3 regions of the Paenibacillus apii genome follow, and region 3 is predicted to be linked to each of the others. Evidence: riboswitches for the same ligand, from Rfam matches in the RefSeq annotation. Region 3 holds a riboswitch; each other region holds the start of a gene.

Region 1 (6,101 bases), 920 kb from region 3:
TTTCAAACCCATTCAGGATTCCCTCAACGAGAGTGTACGTTCCGGATGCATTCGGGTTCTCTGCCCTGCGGCCCAGATCGATCGTAAAATCTTCATTATAAGTGATGCTTCTGATGCTGACCTTGTTATCCCCGGTCTTTTCAGCAACGCCTATGCAGTCCATGTTGATGCTGGCCGCAATCACTTTGCCCAAATTATGGTCGGTATGATTGCCGCTGATTTCACTACGACCGGGGGAACTAAACAGATAGACATCCGATCCGCCGAATCTTTGGCTATACTCATTGACTAAAGCGCTGTATCTTTCGGTTTGGCTGGAGAGCGCCTCTTGGCCATCCCCATAGAGTTCGGTCAGCCTGTCTCTGAACAACTCCGAATGGATCAACTGAAGCGTATCTGCAATGGATGGCATGTTACCGTTCCTCCTAAAGTTATTTTTTCCGCTAAGGGCTGAATCAAGATTGAACCTGACATGACTTAGGATAAGAATAACTCAGAATCGGGTGAAGTTACATGGAGAAACGTTACTTTTGCATGGAATTAAATGACTATCCCGGTCAGTTGGAGCCGGCCTCAGCCGCACACCGTTCCAGGAATTGAAAAGCTTTTTCTTTATTCACTGCGCCCGCGGAAACTCCGGCAATCAATTCGCCATGCTTCAAAGGCAGGGAAGACGCCAACTTGCTATTCGTAAAATCAATTCCATAGGGATGCTCGGCTCCGTCCTTGTCATTTAACGCCTTCCGGACATAACTATCTTTAGAGCCGGTGCTAAACCATTTGGACAGCCGAGAATCATCCAGAAGCTCAAGTCCGCCTTGCTGGGCCAGCCAAGGAAGAGTGTCCTTATCCAGGACCAGCACATCAGGCGTGCTTGCGGTCAATTCCGCAATGGCCTTTTGAACGTAGACCATGTCCCCGCCTTCCGAATTGGATGGAGGGATATACAAGGTTGTAACCTCCACTCGGCGCCACTCGGGAAACGCCTTTAATAACGCCTCTTCCACAGGCTGTCCATTTCCCTCCAGATCATTCTCTGCCATATAGTTGCCGATGAATATAATATTCAGATCAACCGGCGGCAGGCTGGCCTCTATTCTCTTCTTCTCCAGATAATTCTGTACACCGGCTACCCCTGCAATCAGCACCGCAACAATCGCGATGGTTACCAGCACGTGGGTCCTATACAGCCTGAAAAAATCCTCCACCCTGCCGACCGTGCCCGCGAATCTCCCCCATTTGGCCAGACGCTTATTCTCAGCCTCCTGAATTTCAGTTCTGGCCCAGTCGTCCAGAATCAGGCGGAAAGCCTTCATTTCGTCTTCATAGGTCTGGGTATGCCCGGAATCGGCAGTCCCGCTGCCAGTTGCCGATTTCCTGCGCTTCAGCTGGAGGTCGAACCGGCGGTTCACCTCTTCTTTGGTCACATCTTCTGGCAATCCCAAGAGCCTGTAAGCTTCTTTCACTTCATCCTTCAAGTCCGTTTCTCTCCTTTAACTAACATGACCGCCCACATCTCGCAAGCGGCCAAAGCTAAATCTCCACATTCTATTATTTTATCATAGATTTAATGCGTTTTCATGGTGAGCTAGGGAGAAGATAAAAGCAGTCGTTCCCCCTGCTGGTATCAGACAAAACCTTCTTGACCAATTAGAATAACCGGGACCAGTAACCAACCGTTAACAAGTAAATTCCAATCACCGAAAATAGTACAGCAATGATCCGGGAAAAAATAAAATACGCTCTGGGCGGTTCCTTAACCGCCTTCCAGCCTTGGGTGACCTTCCAGAAATAATACGGCCTAATAGCCGCAAAAACCGCGATTCCCGTCCAAATCAATAAAAACGCAGTTATAAACCATATAAAAACGTACGGCATCCCGTTCACGCTCCTTACGTTGTTTGGATAAAGAGTTCTTCAAATCCTAAAAACAAGCTTAATTCCATTGGGAGATCATGTAAATGATTATCGGTCTAAAACAGCAATAACCTCCTTCGCAGACATCTGACTGATCAGATACCGCAAAGGAGGGATAATAGGTTCTTATAATGAAACCTGTGCAGTACATTTAGGCACCTAGGATTCTATACTCTTGGTAAAAATAAAAAAACCTTGATTTCTCAAGGTTTCATCCAGATGCCGAGGACCGGGATCGAACCGGTACGGTAGTCACCTACCGCAGGATTTTAAGTCCTGTGCGTCTGCCAATTCCGCCACCCCGGCAGGGGTAAAAAATCATATCCCGCATAACGCGACAAGATATATAATATCATGGTTCAGGGCTTGGCGCAATCCCTTTTTTTTCACAAAGCATGACCCGCACCAGCGGTTCGCCGATACGGGCCATCGTCCTGCTTCAAAATTAACGGTGTTCGCGATTTCTGTTTCTCATGCCCGCCAGACCGAACAGACCGATCAGACCGAGCCAACCCCAAGAGAAGTTATTCCGGTTGTTGTTGACAGCAGTGGTACGGTAAGCGCCGGTGCGTGTTGTGTTCACGAGCGGAGTAACCGTATTGTCGTTGGTACGCAGCGTCCCTACGCCTGTAGGATAGTTTGTGCCGTCTCCGCGGTACATATCATTGGTACCATGGATCGCGACACTTTCCTCCCCAACTGTCGCGGATGCGTCCGATGCATACCCGACACCCATCAGACTCATCGATAAAACAGCGGTGCATGCAAAGCTAGCCATCAGCTTGTTCAAAGGTGAGTACCTCCTTGTTGTGTGAGTCGCTGTTATCTTCCCCCTTAACACCCCGATCTATGCAAAAGTGAGAACCCGCATGATTTTTTCGCCTGCCGGGAACACTAATCTGCGGAAAGGTGGGATGAACTATGGATATACACAGCGACAGCTACAAAGTAGCCACACTGGAGGATCAGCGGGATGCCATCGAAATTATCCAAAATGCCGAAACCCGCATCGCACAATTGACGGGCACTCCGGTTACGTTGATCGCATATGAAAAAAGCAGCGGTCCCGAAAGCTAACCGGGATACACTTCCATAATACGGTCCAACCCGATCCACTTCCATTCGTCTGCCCATTGCAGCTTGATTTCCCGCGAATGGGCATGAATGGAGGTGACAAATCCGCTCTGCCGCAACTCCTCAACCGAATCGCACCAAACAACAGTCACTCGAACATGCTCACGTAGCGACAGCGACAGCATTCTTTCCATCTCTTCCCGTTTCCGTTCATCCGTCAATTTCAATCGGCCGTTATCAAACAACGGGTTTCCCTCCAGTTTCTTCCCCAAAGGGAGTCGCCTCCTTTAAAATTAGCCAAAAACAAGAACGTATGTTTGTATTATAACCGCTTTTCGGCATTTTAATCAACCAGGAAAAACAAGCGAAAAAGGCGCCGACAGCCGATTAACGCTGCGCGCCTTGTATAGACGTTTAAATCCGTACTATTCGCTTTACTTCGGTTCAAGGAGCCCGATCGATTCTTTAGCCTGATTAAGCTTGGAGATCCCGTACAGCATGACAATATCGGCATTTTTGTTCATTTGATCGAACTGCTCGGGGGTTACGTCGGGTGAATCGGCGCTTTGCGAGGCTTCTTTCTTGATTTCATAGGCTTTTTGAAAAGATTCCTTGGCTTCGTTCAGCAGCTTCTCCACGTTATCCGGGAGTCCGGGTGCAACCTCGACATCATCCGCCTTATCCGACAAATCGGAGGCCGTATCCTGAAACTTCTCAATCGCCTTCTCCAGCTCGTCTGCCGTCAGACTGCCTCCTGAATATGAAGCCAGCGCTTCATTGAAGTCATTCAGGGATGTTTTTGCGGTCTGATCAAGCGAAGAAATCTCATTGTAGAATTCCTGAACGCTCTCCTGCACATCCTCATGGGACAGTGCAACCGGCGCTTTTCCGCCGCAGGCGCTGAGCAGCACAAGGGCAATTGCTGCGCCTGCCAGTAAGGCTTTTCTCATTTCTACTATCCCTCCTTTTAAAAGGATAGAGAAGATTGCGGGAATACGCAACTAAAAAAAATGGGAAAAACGATGTAAACAAATCCTTAAAATGAATTATAATTAAATTCTACGATTTGCATAAGAAAAGGAGTAGAACATTGAGTAAACAAAATCGGATCACAGCTCTTCTTGCCTTGCTTCTGCTGCTTTTGCTGCTGTCTTATCTTGCGGAGAGGAACGGGTGGGATTTCAGGAACGCTCCTTCTTCCGATACGGAAGTGGTACAGCTGATTTTTCCATCGGACGAGTATCCGGAAACGGCAAAGCATATTGAAAAAGCGATCGAGAGAGGCGAGTCCAGCATATGCACGATCAACCGTGAAGGAGCTGAAGAAAATCGCCGGGAGTCGCTGAAGGGAATTCCCACCAAAAAACATTATGATCGCGATGAATGGCCCATGGCCATGTGCGAGGAAGGCGGAACAGGAGCAGACATCGCATACATATCACCAGCCGATAACCGCGGTGCAGGCAGCTGGGTCGGCAATCAGCTGGAGAAATTGAAGGATGGGACCAGAGTAGAATTTATCATCCGATGAACGCACTAAAAAATCATGTTGTCTCTTCCCAATTCCAAAGCCCCTGCATCCCCTTTGCCGGAATCGGCTCCGGCAGCCGCCGGACATCCGCAAGCTCCCATGCGAAGCGCCCTAATGCAAACGATCCGAACGCTTTTTCAAGGTCGCCGATGACGATGGATTGCGAAGGGCTTTCCAGCTTAACCGCTCCACTTTCATTCTCGGTGACCTCAAGACAATCTGCCAGCCTGCATACCGCCACCACGCTCCCTGTCGGCAAGGTATCCGCTGTGTATCCGTGTTTTGCCAGTACGCTGCGGAACGGTTCTTTCTGGCAGATGGCCTTATCCACCTTCTTCCCGGCATGAATGGCGATGGAATCCCGGTGCTGTGTAGCCCAGCTTCTCGTTTCGAATTTTTTCTCTCCAAGCGCTAATAAAGTCGCCCAAGGCTGCCATATCGTGATACACCGCAAGACTAACCGCTCCTCTTTACTTCGCTGACTCAAGAAAAAAGCACCTAAAATAGGTGCCTCTTCTGCTTAAGCATTCAGTTTACTTCTATGATACCCGATCTTGCTAAAGATCTTCGATCTCACGCTCTCACACATACAATCTTCAAGTATAGTTTCGTTAAACCCCAACCAAAAAGAATGCCAATACTTTCCCATGCTTCTCCTCCTTTATTTCACATAAATCTACGGGAGGTGCGATTATTCGGGAGCTGGCTGACATACGGATTTCTCCACTTAGTCCCTTTAGCTTTGCGTCACTGATTTTCATCAGTTTTGCCTTTATCGTACGATTTATGTGACTATGTATTCAGGAATATTTTAGCATAGACAAAATAAAGAAGACAACGGTCTTAAGTAATAATGCCTATTACATGCTTGGGAAAACGAACAGTACCTGGGTATTGCGTCCGGACATCCCCCATTACAGAACTTAAGATTTGAAAATCCCCTCCGGTCTACAGTGCTGAATTCATGCTGTCATGAACTCTTTTTCAATGTATGCCAGAGGGGATTATACTAATTTACAACCGTTCAGACTGCCCGTCTCGACATTCGGGCTCTTGACCCTTTACTAGGGAGCCACGGTGGGGACGTTTACATCATCAATGTTGATATGGCCCCAGCCGCCGGTGGCGTTATCGACAATCTTGATGTAGCACTCCGTACCGATATAATCCGAGGCATCCCAATATATTCGGGTATACGATTCCTGGTCGAGTCCGGTTGCTTTGAACAACTCCTTACCGTCAGAGGCGCGAACGAGCGTAACATAGAGATCATAATAATTGTTGCCCCCTCCGACCAGTAAATTGATCTGTCCGTTGCCGCCGAGAACGAATTGCTCAGATCGCATAGCCCCGGTCTGACTGTCATTACCGCTTTGGACGCTCCACAGGTGCTTGGCGCCATTCTGGTTGAACGGGCCGCCCCAGCCCCAGTCATTGGCCGTCGTCACATCTTGGGCGGTGAAGGCGTCGCCGGACAGAATCGTCCAACCGTTGAATCCGTCTTCAAAATCGTGATTGGCGAGTTCCCCATGCGCCGGTTCCGCTGTGACTGTTACGGCAGTCGTCGCGGTGAAGCCGC
Region 2 (6,101 bases), on a different contig from region 3:
GTCCGGAATCAGCAAGCACTATCTGGTCCGCCTGTTTCAGCAGGCCTTCGGCATGAGTCCCATCCAGTACCACCAGCTCATGCGCGCCCACGCCGCGAGGCATATGATTCAGTTCACCGCCGACCCGCTGACCGTCATCGCCGAGAACATGGGTTTTTCCAGCATTCACGCGTTCAGCCGCTTTTTCAAAACCGTCGAAGGCAAGAGTCCGTCGTATTACCGGCCCAAAGGTTGAGGCGCGCGGGGCAGGTCTACCTCCTGCTTTGGCCAATCAATGAGGATTGCCGCAAAAAAAAGGGACCGGCTAAAGTATCCAGCCAATCCCCTGCCTGTTAAAAGCCGGCCTATCGCTCTCATTTGAACAGGCTATGTCCATTCGTTGCTATAACTTCCTTGTACCAGTGAAACGACTTCTTGCGGTATCTCTCAAGCGTTCCCGAGCCGTCGTCATGACGGTCCACATAGATGAAGCCGTAGCGTTTCTTCAGTTCCGCGCTTGACGCACTGACGAGATCGATGCAGCCCCAGCTCGTATACCCTAGGACCTCCACGCCGTCGGCAATGGCTTCAGCGACCTGAACGAGATGATCCCGCAAATATTGAATACGGTAGCCGTCCTCCACCGTCTTGCCGCCATTCTCGTCCGTCACGAGCCGGTCGACGGCGCCAAGCCCGTTCTCGACGACAAACAGCGGCTTCTGGTACCGGTCGTTGAACGCGTTCATGATGTAGCGCAGACCCTTGGGGTCAATCTGCCAGCCCCAATCGCTGGCTTCCAGATAAGGATTCGGGACCCCGCCCAGCAGGTTGCCTTCCCCCCGGATCTGTTTGTCCGGGTCGGCCGTTTCGCAGATGCTCATATAATAGCTGAACGAAATGAAATCCACGGTATGCTTCAGAATCGCTTCGTCTCCCGGCTCGAAATGAATATGGATGCCGTTCTCTTTGAAGAAACGCTTCATATAACCCGGGTAATAGCCTCTGGCGTGGACGTCGGCAAAGAACGTGTTTTTGTGATCGCTCTCCATGGTCTTGATCACATCGTCCGGATGGGGAGTGAGCGGATAGATCGGCATGCTGAGCACCATGCACCCGATTTGGAAGTCCGGATTGATCTCGTGTCCGATCTTAACGGCCAGGGCGCTGGCCACGAATTCATGGTGAATTGCCTGGTACAGCTCCTGCTTGCCCAGCTTCTCTTTCGGGGTGTTGATTCCGCCGCTCATAAACGGGAATTCCAGAATGGAATTGATCTCATTAAAGGTCAGCCAATATTTCACCTTGTCCTTGTAACGGGTAAAAATCGTTCTCGCATAACGCGCATAAAAATCAACCAGCTTGCGGTTCACCCATCCGTCGTATGCTCTTGCGAGGTGCAGCGGGGTCTCATAATGGGAGATGGTGACCAGCGGCTCGATGCCGTATTTATGACACTCGTCGAACAGGTCGTCGTAGAACTGCAGGCCTTGTTCGTTCGGCTCCAGCTCGTCCCCTTTCGGGAAAATCCGGGACCAGGCGATGGACGTCCGGAACACCTTGAAGCCCATTTCGGCAAACAGTTTGATATCCTCTTTATACCGGTGATAAAAATCGATCCCGATCAGCTTCATATTATCTTCGGTAGGGACTTCCGTGGGAGGCGTCTTGACTCCATGCGGCATGACGTCCTGAGTGGACCACCCTTTGCCGTCTTCCTGATATGCCCCCTCCAGTTGGTTCGCGGCAACCGCGCCGCCCCATAAAAAGCCTTCCGGAAATTGCAAGCTCATGTTTTTTCCCGCCTTTTCTGTTGTGATAAGATAGAAATACTGCTCTATTTCCGCATCCTAAACCTTGGAACGCGTTACATGTCAAGCACTTTCTTGCGAAGGAGAACAAGTCCTATGTCCACACTTGACGAGATTGCCAAGCTGTCAGGTTATTCCAAAGCCACAGTGTCCCGGGTCCTGAACCACTCCCCCCACGTCAGCCCGGAAACCCGGGAGAAAATTCTCGCCATCATGAAGGAGAAGGACTATGTGCCCAACCGGAACGCCGTTTCTTTATCCAAGGGCCAAACCCAGCAAATCGGCATGATCACCATGGATCTCAGCGAGCTTATCCTGCAATTTATGAAAGGCTTCGTCGAAACTTCCGTCCGGTACGGGTTTCAAACCATTATTTATACCACCGGAGGAGATCGGCACAAAGAGCTTCAGGCCTTCGATGATCTCAAAAGAAAAAGAGTCGACGCCCTGCTCATTCTGACCTCCGTGAACGATACGAACGTCATTGCTTCGTACTGCAAATACGGGCCGATCGTCTCGTGGCAGCGCATGGACCATCCGGAAATACCGTCGGTCGCCATGAATCAATATGACGGTTATGCCCTCGCCCTGGAGCATTTGATCGAGCGGGGCTATTCGCGTATCGCCAATGCTTTCGGCCGCCCAGGCAGCATCAATACCAGGAGCCGACGGCTGGCCTATGAACATATCATGTCTAAGCACAGTCTCCCCGCTGCCGAGAAATGGTATTACTCCTCCATTTACAGCATTCGCGACGGCGAGCGGGTGGTGCAGTCCCTGATGGAGGGAACGGATCGGCCCGATGCGATTCTGTGCGCCAATGATTTGGTCGCGGCGGGCGTTCTTAGCCAGGCGCGCAGGCAGCAGCTGGACGTGCCCCGGGATCTGGCCATCGTCGGTTTCGATGATTCGGAGCTGTCACGGACTCTCGGAATAACCACCGTCCGAAATCCGATCGCGGGCCAGGCGGAGAACGCTTTTCTGCTGCTGGCTCCGGCGCTGCTCGGGCGAAATCCGCAGCTCCAGCCGCTCTCGTTCAGCCTGGTGGAACGGGAGACTACATAGTCATTTGTACCTATCCATTACATTCTTAACAGGTTAAAAAGAACCATTCCTTGTTTGATGACTAACAATTTCTCTGCACTGGTCCGATACTACTATTGAACTGCTGGAAGGTTTATATAGGCTGTATCGGCTATCATTTTCCACATATTTCAGACCTTTTTTCCCACTATTCTCTTCCCTCCCGCCTATGCAGCCGCAGCCGCAGCTGTTTTCCACAATGATCTGCCGCCTGACGCGCAGGTCCTGAGTTTCACATCTTTTGCATCATTCCAGCTTCACCCATTGTGACAAAGGCAAACTTGTCGAAAGGCAAGGACGCAAAGCCATAGGGCCTTCTTCGTTCCCCGTCATGCGGAGGACGAAGGTGGCAGCCGTGCTGCCGGAAAAAGAATGTCCTTGGTTCGCTATGCCCATTATGGAGCGCGGCAGCCTGGCATTCCGGGGGAAGAGCTTTTTGAACGATTGCTGCCGTTTGAACGAATTGCCGCGTTTGTTAAAAGTTATTCCTCCTCCGCCCAATCCGGGCACTGGTCTGCTTACCCGAGCAAACCGGCGGCGTAAAGGGATATTTTGAACCGGAGGAGAATTCACCATGATGAACCAATGCCAATCAAAGTGTCAACCTGTCCCCGAATTACCCGAAAAAACCCCAAGAAAGGCTTCACGTTTCCGCTCCCGCATCCTCGCCAAAGGCATCACTGCGCTGCTTGCGCTGGGGCTTGCCATCGGCAGCCCGTCCAATCCCGCCGGCATCGTCTTCGCCGATCAGCAGACGGGCGGCTCCAATCCTGTGTCTGTTTCACAAGACGTGTACGGTGATTCCGCAGCCGCCACAGAGCCGGAGTCGGTGCCTGCCGGAACGCTCTGGACCATCGGCGTCCATAACGGAAGCTCCGCCGAATTCTCCGATTTCAAAGCCATGACCGCTTCTTACTCCGTCTATTCGCCGGATGCCGAGTCCGGCAATTGGAAGTCGTTCCCGAAAGGGATGAAGGCCAGCGTCAACAAAACGCTCAGCCTCAATTACTCACTTCCAACTCTGCCTGCATACGGCCTGGAATTCGACGTTCATATTCTGAACGCCTATATTTCCGTTCCTCAAATGGCCGTCTATTCAAACGGCAGGCTGGCGGGACTCATGCAGATTGCCGGTACGGCCGGCAGCGGCGGCGCCTTCGCTTACCGCGACCTCTACCGTCTGTATATACCGAATGAGCTGCTGAAGGCCGGAGACAACACGCTGAAGCTAGAGGTATACGCAGGGTCCTATTCCAGCACTTCGGGAGACGGGTACCTGTGGTACGAGTGGGACGAGCTGTCGATGACCGCGCTCTCCGCCCCGGCCTCCGAGCCAATCCACGGCCGGTATGTTCATCTGGGCACCGCCATCACCAATACATTCGTGTTCAACGATGATGTAACCCGGCTTCTGCCTGATTTAACAGAATGGCTCGGCGTTGCCTACAGCGGAAATATGATGCGGACTGGCTTCTGGTCCGACACAAGGAAACTGTGGCAAAGCGGCATCGTCTCTTACCTTCAGACCCTGAAGGATCTGAACCTCCAGCCAGTGACAGGGATCTTCGGCACGGACTTTATGAACAGCGCCGACATGACCGCCGGTCACGTACCGGACAGCATGAAGGCGTATTACCGCCAGTTCATGGCCGATTACGGCTCGTATTTCTCTTATATTGAAATGGACAATGAGCCCGGCGTGTTCAATCATAACCAAGCCTCGCTTGTAGAGCTGGCCCAGTTCCTGAAGTCGGAGCAGGCCAACACCCCTTGGGTCAAGATGGTTGCCCCCGGCTGGGCCTACTGGCCGACCAAGGGTACACCGTACGGCTGGGAAAGGGACCCCGCGCAGCGGCGGCCGATCGAAGCGCTGTCGGACCTGACGAACGGCCACAGCTACGGGCTGTCCGGACTTGCGCAGGGACGCGGCGGCGCCTTGAACGAGAACCTGCTTACCTATGGCGGCGGCACGGAAGAAGGGCTGCCGAAGGAAATGGTCATGACCGAATCGGGAGCGAACGATCTTCATGCCGACCAGAGCAAATTCGGCGCATCGGCGTATAAATTCGCCGCCGCCTTCGACCGGGAAATGCGGGGGAACATCGGCTATGCGGACCATATCATGCAGCATACCGCATTCGATTCGTCGTCCCCGAACTATGCGCTGTTCGCCCGTCCGGCGAATTGGAGCACACAACGGGCGGCGGACACGGCGGCCTGGGCGGCCAACTCGGCGGAGGGCGGCGAGACACGGCTGCGCACCTTCCGCCGCCTGGCGGCGGCGTATGCGACTCACGGCGCGCCGCTGCCCTACACCTTCCTGAGCGGCGACGAATCCGCCGGCCGCAAGATCTATGTCCGCGCCGTCGATACGCGCGCGCTCGGAGCATCCCCGATCGGCGCTTCATCCGACAAGCGGATCATCAGCGTCGTGAACTTCGAGCCGGCCGGCACCCCGGCGCGCCATGTGAGCGTCCGGGTCACCCTGCCGGAGAGCGGCGCGTACCGGGTGGAGCAGTACCGGGACAGCAGCACGCTCGGCGCCGCCTATTCGGTGGACGACCGAAGCGTGTCGCCCTACCTGGACCTTGACCTTACCGTAGCCGCCGGTGAAGCGGTCCAGCTCTATTTGACGCCGAAGGAAGACCAGGCGCCGGAGAAACCGGTCATGGCCGGCGCGGCAATGACGTCATGGAATTCCGCTTCGATCGACTGGAACGAAGCGGCCGACAACCGGGCGACGACCGGCTACCGCCTGTACCGCGACGAAGAGGAAATCGCGGCGCTGCCGTCCTCGGTGACGCGGTTCACGGATACGTCGATCGGCTACGACCGCACCTACGCGTATACGGTTCGGGCGGTCGACGATTCCGGCAACGTCTCCGCTCCGAGCGACCCGGTGCAGCTCATCGTGCCGGATATGCCGGTTACCCCCGGCGGTCCGCTGTATGAGGCCGAGAAGGCGCAGCTTGGCGGCATCGCCAAAACGGCGCTGGACCCCGCCGCCTCCGCCGGCAGCTATGTCCGCGACATGCACGGCAACGGATCGAGCATCAGCATCATCAATATCATGCCGGGAGCCGGCAGCTATTCGCTCCACGTCGGTTACGCCACCTCGGCGGATGCCACGCTCAATCTGTATGTCAACGGCAAGATGATCAAGAAGCTGACCTTCGTTTCAACCGGCAAGAACTCGGGCGCCGGAGCCTACAAGAGCATCATGGCCGATGT
Region 3 (6,101 bases):
TGCCGACGCGCAAATGGCTGGCCGCCACACGGGTCAGAACGGCGCCGGGAAGCACGGTTTCGCGCATGATGGACTCGCCGGTTGTCACCACGGCCAAGCTCCGGGTGGTTGGAATCCCCAGCGCATGCATCGCTTCGCTGATGATAAATTCGCGCAGCATCGGTCCAAGCGCTGCGCGGCCGTCACCCCTGCGGGAATACTGCGTTCGGCCCGAACCTTTGAGCTGGATATCAAACCGCTCGCCGCCGGGGGTGATCTGTTCCCCGAGCAGCAGGGCCCGTCCGTCTCCCAGCATGGTAAAATGCCCGAATTGATGGCCTGCGTAAGCTTGAGCCAGCGGTTCGGCGCCTTCGGGAATCCGGTTGCCGGCAAACACCGCTGCGCCATCGCTGCTTTGGAGCGCCTCAGCGTTTAGCCCGAGCGAGGCAGCCAGCGGACGATTCAGAACGATCAGCTTCGGCGAATTTACGGGATTCAGATTTTGTTTGGCAAAAAAAGATTTCGGCAAGCGGGCATAACTATTGTCGAAATTCCATCCCGCTTCCGGGATTCCTGCTCTCTCAGTCATGTTATCACCATCATTTTTTGGATATTTTCTATTTTCGTTCACAACCAGCACGTAACAGCTCGTTTATTGTTTGCTGCCGTGCCATATATTATCACACAAAAAAGGGTGCACGAAGCACCCTTTTTCCGTCATTGCCTGATTATTGTCTGATGATGAGGATGTCACGAGGCGGTCTGCCTGTGCTTTGAATCAAAGCAATTTCGGCGTTTGTAAGATTTCGTCCCACTACGACCAGGGAAGATGTGACATTGTTAAAGTTGAAATTTCCCAGGTTCGCCACGCTTTGGCTTCCGCGGAACACACGGAACGACCCTTGAAAGTTAATTTGCGAGAACAGCACGAGAGTGACTTGAGATCTCTCCACCACATTTCTAAGCCGGAAGCTCGAGAGAACATTGTTAAACCGAAACGCTCCAAGATCACGAACTGCAACTCCTCCGCGTCTGAAGAGAATCCGGCGAACAGAAAAATTATTACCTGACCAAAGCGCAAGACGTACATCACTATTAGCCAACTGTATCACTCCTTTTCAAAGGTTGATACAGTATATTAACAAGTTCATAGAAACGTATAAGGCAAATAGCGCAGTCCATTCGTTTGTTATTTCCGGTTCCCTGTGCATTAGCCAATAACCGGCGTTATTGAAAGACTTAAATCTTGGGATAATCGACGACAACCACATTTTCCAATAAACCATCCAGCGACTTCACAAATTCCTGATGAATAGGATGCGGTCCATAGGAACGCAGCGACTCCAGATCTTTGAATGTGACCCACAGACCAAGAGTGTATCCATGAATGTTATCCGTTTCCTCTGTCACATTGACGCCTGCGCTTAAATCGGTTATCCCGGGATGCGGTCCCGCAGCGCGAGCAATTGATCCAGCAGCTCCTGCTGTTTGGCGGGTGTAAGGCCGTCATTGAATTTAAAGACGACTAGATGCTCGTACATTATGCAATCCCCCTATATAATGGTTATCCCCTAATGAATCATAAGCAGTTTAATCATATCAGAAATCCTACAATAGGCCTATTTCTAGCGCCTTGATTCATCTTCATCCATGACCCGTACGTAAAAATGCTTTTAAGAAACTTGTATGGAACTTGTATGAGTCTTTTTGCCCGTACCAGAATATCTCACTCACCAGTTGATTACTCCATTTTGTTCATCGCGAAAACCGTCAAATTTCGAGCAGTTTTCTATAAAATATATTGACAAAAGCTAAGTTGGGAATATATTGTAAAAGGTATATACTCGTTGTATAGTTCAACAAAACTAACTCTATACGGGCAAAATTCTCCGAAAGGGAATGACGCAAAGCCATGGATCTACAGTCTCATTTATTTCATGAGACCATGACAGCCAGGTTGCCGAGGAACCGGGATGCGGAATACAACCAGCGTCCTATGTGGTTATTTGTCAACCGACCTGTGCTCAGTCCTGAGTACAGGTTTTCTATTTTCTAGTAATTCTGATCTACCAGTTTCACTTCTAAGGAAAGATAACATTATAAACAATATTTAAATTGTGGGGTGGATCTTTTGAAGACAGTCGCAGATTATATGGCGGAGGCATTACGCAACCTCGGAGTTAAGCATTCTTTTGGCATCATCGGCAAATCCATTTGCCCGATCGTTCTCAAGATGGTGGATTACGGTATTGAATTTATTCCCGGACGACATGAATCCAGCTCCGGATTCGAAGCTTCCGGCTACGCCCTCAAAACGGGAAATCTCGCCGTGGCATTCGGCACATCCGGACCGGGGGGAACCAACCTCATTACCGCAGCGGCCCACGCCAAAGCCAACAACCTACCTGTGCTCTTCATAACAGGGCATCAATCCATTAAAGAGCTGGGTATTCCCCAGTGCCAGGATTCTTCCTCATATCTCGCTGATTTGGCGGAAATGTTCAGACCTGCAACGCTCTTCAGCAAGCTGGTCGAACGCGGCGATCATTTCAGCACTATTTTTAACCATGCTATTTCTGTTGCACTGAGCGGCAAACGCGGACCTGTTCATCTATGCATCCCTTTCGATGTGCAGACAGAGCTGCTGGAAGAATGCCGAATCGTTTATCCTGAACGGGAAACGCTTGTGGATTATGCTAAGGTCAACCGGGTGATTAATGCCATTAACCATTCCAAAAAGCCGCTTATCATTGCCGGTAAAGGGGTTAACCGCTCTGGCTCGCATGAGGAACTGGTTCAATTGGCGGAAACCTTCAATATTCCTGTCGTTACCACTCCCGGCGGCAAAGGCGCCATCGTATGGGATCATCCGCTGTACCACGGTCCGGTCGGTGTCGGCGGCTGCAAGCATGGTGACGATTTACTCAACCATAGCGATTTGTATATCGTGCTGGGTTCCCGCCTGAGTGATATGACCATCTGCAATCTGAAAGCCGAGAACCATCCGGAGACGCTGATTCAGTTCGATATCGACCCTACCTTTGTCGGCAAAATCCTGAACTCCCATACGATTGCGGTCGGCGGTGATGTGCGCGATAATCTGTCACTGGTTTTACAGAGTGTTGACTCCTCCGCGATAACGGAACGGGATACGGAGACCGCCGCTCATTATAAGGAAGAACTGCCCGTCCTGTCTAAACTCTCCCTTGCATCGGTAATGAGCACCATGAGCGACCTGATTCCGGCTAACAATACGGTCTTTGTGGATGATGGCAGCCACGGCTTCAACGCCGTGAAATGGTACAACGTGAAGAAGCCGGGAAGCTTTGTCTTCGACGCCTACTTTGCCTGCATGGGCAACGCAATCGGCATGGCTATCGGAGCCAAGGTGGCCTCCCCGGAAGAAACGATATTCTGCATTACCGGCGACGGCTGCTTTATGATGCTCGGAACTGAAATAAATACCGCCGTTTGCAAAAATATCCCTGTTATTTTCATCGTAGTGAACAATATGCAGCTGGACATGGCTTTAAAAGGAATGGAAAAAACTACGGGCAGAATCGACGGAACGCTCTTTGAAGTCCCAATGGATGCTGTGAAATTTGCCGAATCGCTTGGAGCGGCCGGATTCCGGTGCGAGACCCAGGAACAATTTGCAGCGGCTATTAGCGAAGCAGTAGCTCTTAACCGCGTGGCTGTCATCGAACTATTGACCGATCGTGATGAGGTGCCCCCTACCGCACACCGTGTATTGAATATGAATTAGATTACTAACGTTTAGGAGGCTTCTCATGATAGACAACATCAACAGCGGTCTTAAGCATTTCTCCAACCTTTCCGGCGACTATGGCGCCAAAGCGCTCGCTCCGATTAAAGAGCATTTTCCCGAACTGGCTGAATATATCATGGGCAACGCATATGGCGACATTTTTCAGCGGACCACCATTGCGGCCGATTGGAAAGAGATCGCCGTGATTTCCGCTTTAATTTCGATGGGCCAGTTCGATCAGCTCGGCGTTCATTATGTGATGGCGCTCAGCGTTGGCATGACCGTCGATCAGATCAAGGGCATTTTATTGCATTTGGTTCCCTGTGTCGGTGCTCCGAGAGTTATTACCGCATTTAATGTGCTGCTCGAAACACTTGAGGAAATCCAATAACTATCTCTCCGTCAAAATGTTACACAATTCGACTTTTTATTGCATAAATGAGAAATTTATGTTTATAATCAAGTTAAAATATCCCAATGCTAAGGTGATAATGTCGAATCTTGACGTTAAGAAATAGTTATGAAGGATATTATTGAGTAAACGGCTGTGCAATGCGCAGCCAAAGCGAGACCTGAACTAATAAACTCTGGGAGAGATGAACACATGGGAAAATTTATTTTGAAGACGGATTCGGCCAAAAAAATCATTAATATCGAACTGGAGGGTACTTTCACCGAAGAAGACGGTCTGAAATCGATCCAAGCCTATCAAGAAACGATTAATCCTATTACTCCTTCTGAATATCTGCTGGATATTGATTGCAGAAAGCTGAATGTAACCGCTCCTGATGTCGTGCCGCTTCTTGAAGGCTGCTTCTTGATGTTCAAGAAAGACGGCTTCGATAAAGTGAAACTTACGCTTGAAAGTAATCCTGTTCTCAAAATGCAGCTGGCTCGACTGGGCCGCAAAGCGGGACTTGAAAACCTGGATATCATCAGCCTGTAAGTTTCGAAGCGAGTTTTGTACGAAGTTGAACCAAGATGCGCCGCTCACAAAACTTTTAGGAGGACTCATATGGCTGGGATTCGTATTAAGGACATCGATATCTATCATCCAAGCAAAAGGATTGGCAACGACTTTTTCATTCAGCATTTTGACGAAAAAGGCATTGATATTCGTGGACTTCTCGCAGCTCTCGGCCGTGAAAACCGTTACAGCATCGACAATGAGGAAGAGAATTCCCTGACGATGGCTTTTGAAGCAGCGAGCAATGTTCTGGAGAAGACCGGTCTTACCGGTGCGGATATCGACCTTATCGCTTACGCGAGTCAGACTCCTGAATATATCTTCCCTACCAACTCATTAATGATTCACCGGCTGATTAACGGCGCCTCCCATACGATCTGCATCGACAGCAATGCGAACTGCGCAGGAATGACAGCTGCCTTCGAACAGGTTAGCCGTCAGATGATAGCCAATCCGAGAATCCGCCGCGCTCTGGTCATCGGCTCTGACCATGTTGCGCCGCATGCCGACAAGAACGATCCGGTCTACTATGCCAACTTTGGTGACGCGGCCGCAGCAGTCATTCTGGAGCGTGATGAGAATTCGGTTGGCTTCATTGATTCCATCTACCAGACCGATACTTGTGTCTACGGCAACTCCATGTTCCCGGCTGAAGGTCTGGCTAATGTGGGGCGTACTGGTGTCGGCGCCGGAGATTTCAATGTTAAATTCATTCCCTTTGACGACTCGATCTGCGTGGACGCCGCTTCGGAGTCCATCAACACCCTGCTAAGCAACAATGAAATCGCACCTGAGTCGATAAAGGTGGCTTGCTTCTCGCAGCTCTCGCTTCCCAACATTAAGGCGGTATCGGGCAAAACCGGTATCGACTCCGATGCAGCCGTCTACATCGGCGATGAATTTGGCTATACCTCGACAAGCAGCCCTTTTATTGCCCTGCACCGGGCAGTAACCACGGGCTTGCTTGAACGCGGAGACAAGCTTCTGTTCTGGACGGTCGGTGCCGGATGGCAAAACGTAGCTTTTGTGATGGAATATTAAGTTACACAATCAATTGAACGGCACGAGAACGGCCCGTATGCAAATATCGCATACGGGCAGTTTTTTATGCATATCGATCCCAATTTTCCCACAAAAAGATAATTACCAATGTCAAATTAAGTAACACTTCAATCTAAATAACATAAAAAACCGCATTAAAATTAATTATTTTAAATTTTTATGTTATTATTATTGACATTACTTCAAAAGCTAATTATATTGGCTTTATAAGATTATTGGCGACTCAAATAAGAGTCGCTCGGAGCAGAACGAGTCCACCCGCACAACGCTGTGACCGGATGACTTGATGAACTGCCACTACTTAAATTGAAAGTCAGTCACAAT

Evidence for each region. A riboswitch is a leader RNA that binds a small molecule or an ion and turns the genes downstream of it on or off. The one in region 3 is predicted to bind cyclic di-GMP.
Region 1: linked by a shared signal. The riboswitch ahead of G5B47_RS04750 (ASCH domain-containing protein) and the one ahead of G5B47_RS00095 (thiamine pyrophosphate-binding protein) in region 3 are both predicted to bind cyclic di-GMP.
Region 2: linked by a shared signal. The riboswitch ahead of G5B47_RS20050 (CBM35 domain-containing protein) and the one ahead of G5B47_RS00095 (thiamine pyrophosphate-binding protein) in region 3 are both predicted to bind cyclic di-GMP.

Annotation. Positions count from the first base shown of each region.
Region 1 covers NZ_JAAKGU010000001.1:931,774-937,874, forward strand. The annotation lists gene G5B47_RS04710 (galactokinase) at 1-412, opposite strand, end outside; gene G5B47_RS04715 (type 2 periplasmic-binding domain-containing protein) at 558-1,478, opposite strand; gene G5B47_RS26145 (DUF6199 family natural product biosynthesis protein) at 1,651-1,878, opposite strand; tRNA gene G5B47_RS04720 (tRNA-Leu) at 2,138-2,223, opposite strand; gene G5B47_RS04725 (WGxxGxxG family protein) at 2,363-2,695, opposite strand; gene G5B47_RS04730 (hypothetical protein) at 2,839-2,994, shown strand; gene G5B47_RS04735 (YolD-like family protein) at 2,991-3,263, opposite strand; gene G5B47_RS04740 (hypothetical protein) at 3,426-3,941, opposite strand; gene G5B47_RS04745 (NucA/NucB deoxyribonuclease domain-containing protein) at 4,082-4,522, shown strand; gene G5B47_RS04750 (ASCH domain-containing protein) at 4,536-4,976, opposite strand; cyclic di-GMP riboswitch class I at 5,217-5,303, opposite strand; gene G5B47_RS04755 (GH32 C-terminal domain-containing protein) at 5,587-6,101, opposite strand, start outside.
Region 2 covers NZ_JAAKGU010000011.1:51,379-57,479, reverse strand. The annotation lists gene G5B47_RS20065 (AraC family transcriptional regulator) at 1-235, shown strand, start outside; gene G5B47_RS20060 (glycoside hydrolase family 1 protein) at 354-1,769, opposite strand; gene G5B47_RS20055 (LacI family DNA-binding transcriptional regulator) at 1,884-2,852, shown strand; cyclic di-GMP riboswitch class I at 3,135-3,236, shown strand; gene G5B47_RS20050 (CBM35 domain-containing protein) at 3,445-6,101, shown strand, end outside.
Region 3 covers NZ_JAAKGU010000001.1:11,364-17,464, forward strand. The annotation lists gene G5B47_RS00080 (protein adenylyltransferase SelO) at 1-568, opposite strand, end outside; gene G5B47_RS00085 (hypothetical protein) at 708-1,082, opposite strand; gene G5B47_RS25440 (Dabb family protein) at 1,219-1,389, opposite strand; cyclic di-GMP riboswitch class I at 1,848-1,944, shown strand; gene G5B47_RS00095 (thiamine pyrophosphate-binding protein) at 2,102-3,745, shown strand; gene G5B47_RS00100 (carboxymuconolactone decarboxylase family protein) at 3,771-4,139, shown strand; gene G5B47_RS00105 (hypothetical protein) at 4,353-4,694, shown strand; gene G5B47_RS00110 (3-oxoacyl-[acyl-carrier-protein] synthase III C-terminal domain-containing protein) at 4,764-5,756, shown strand.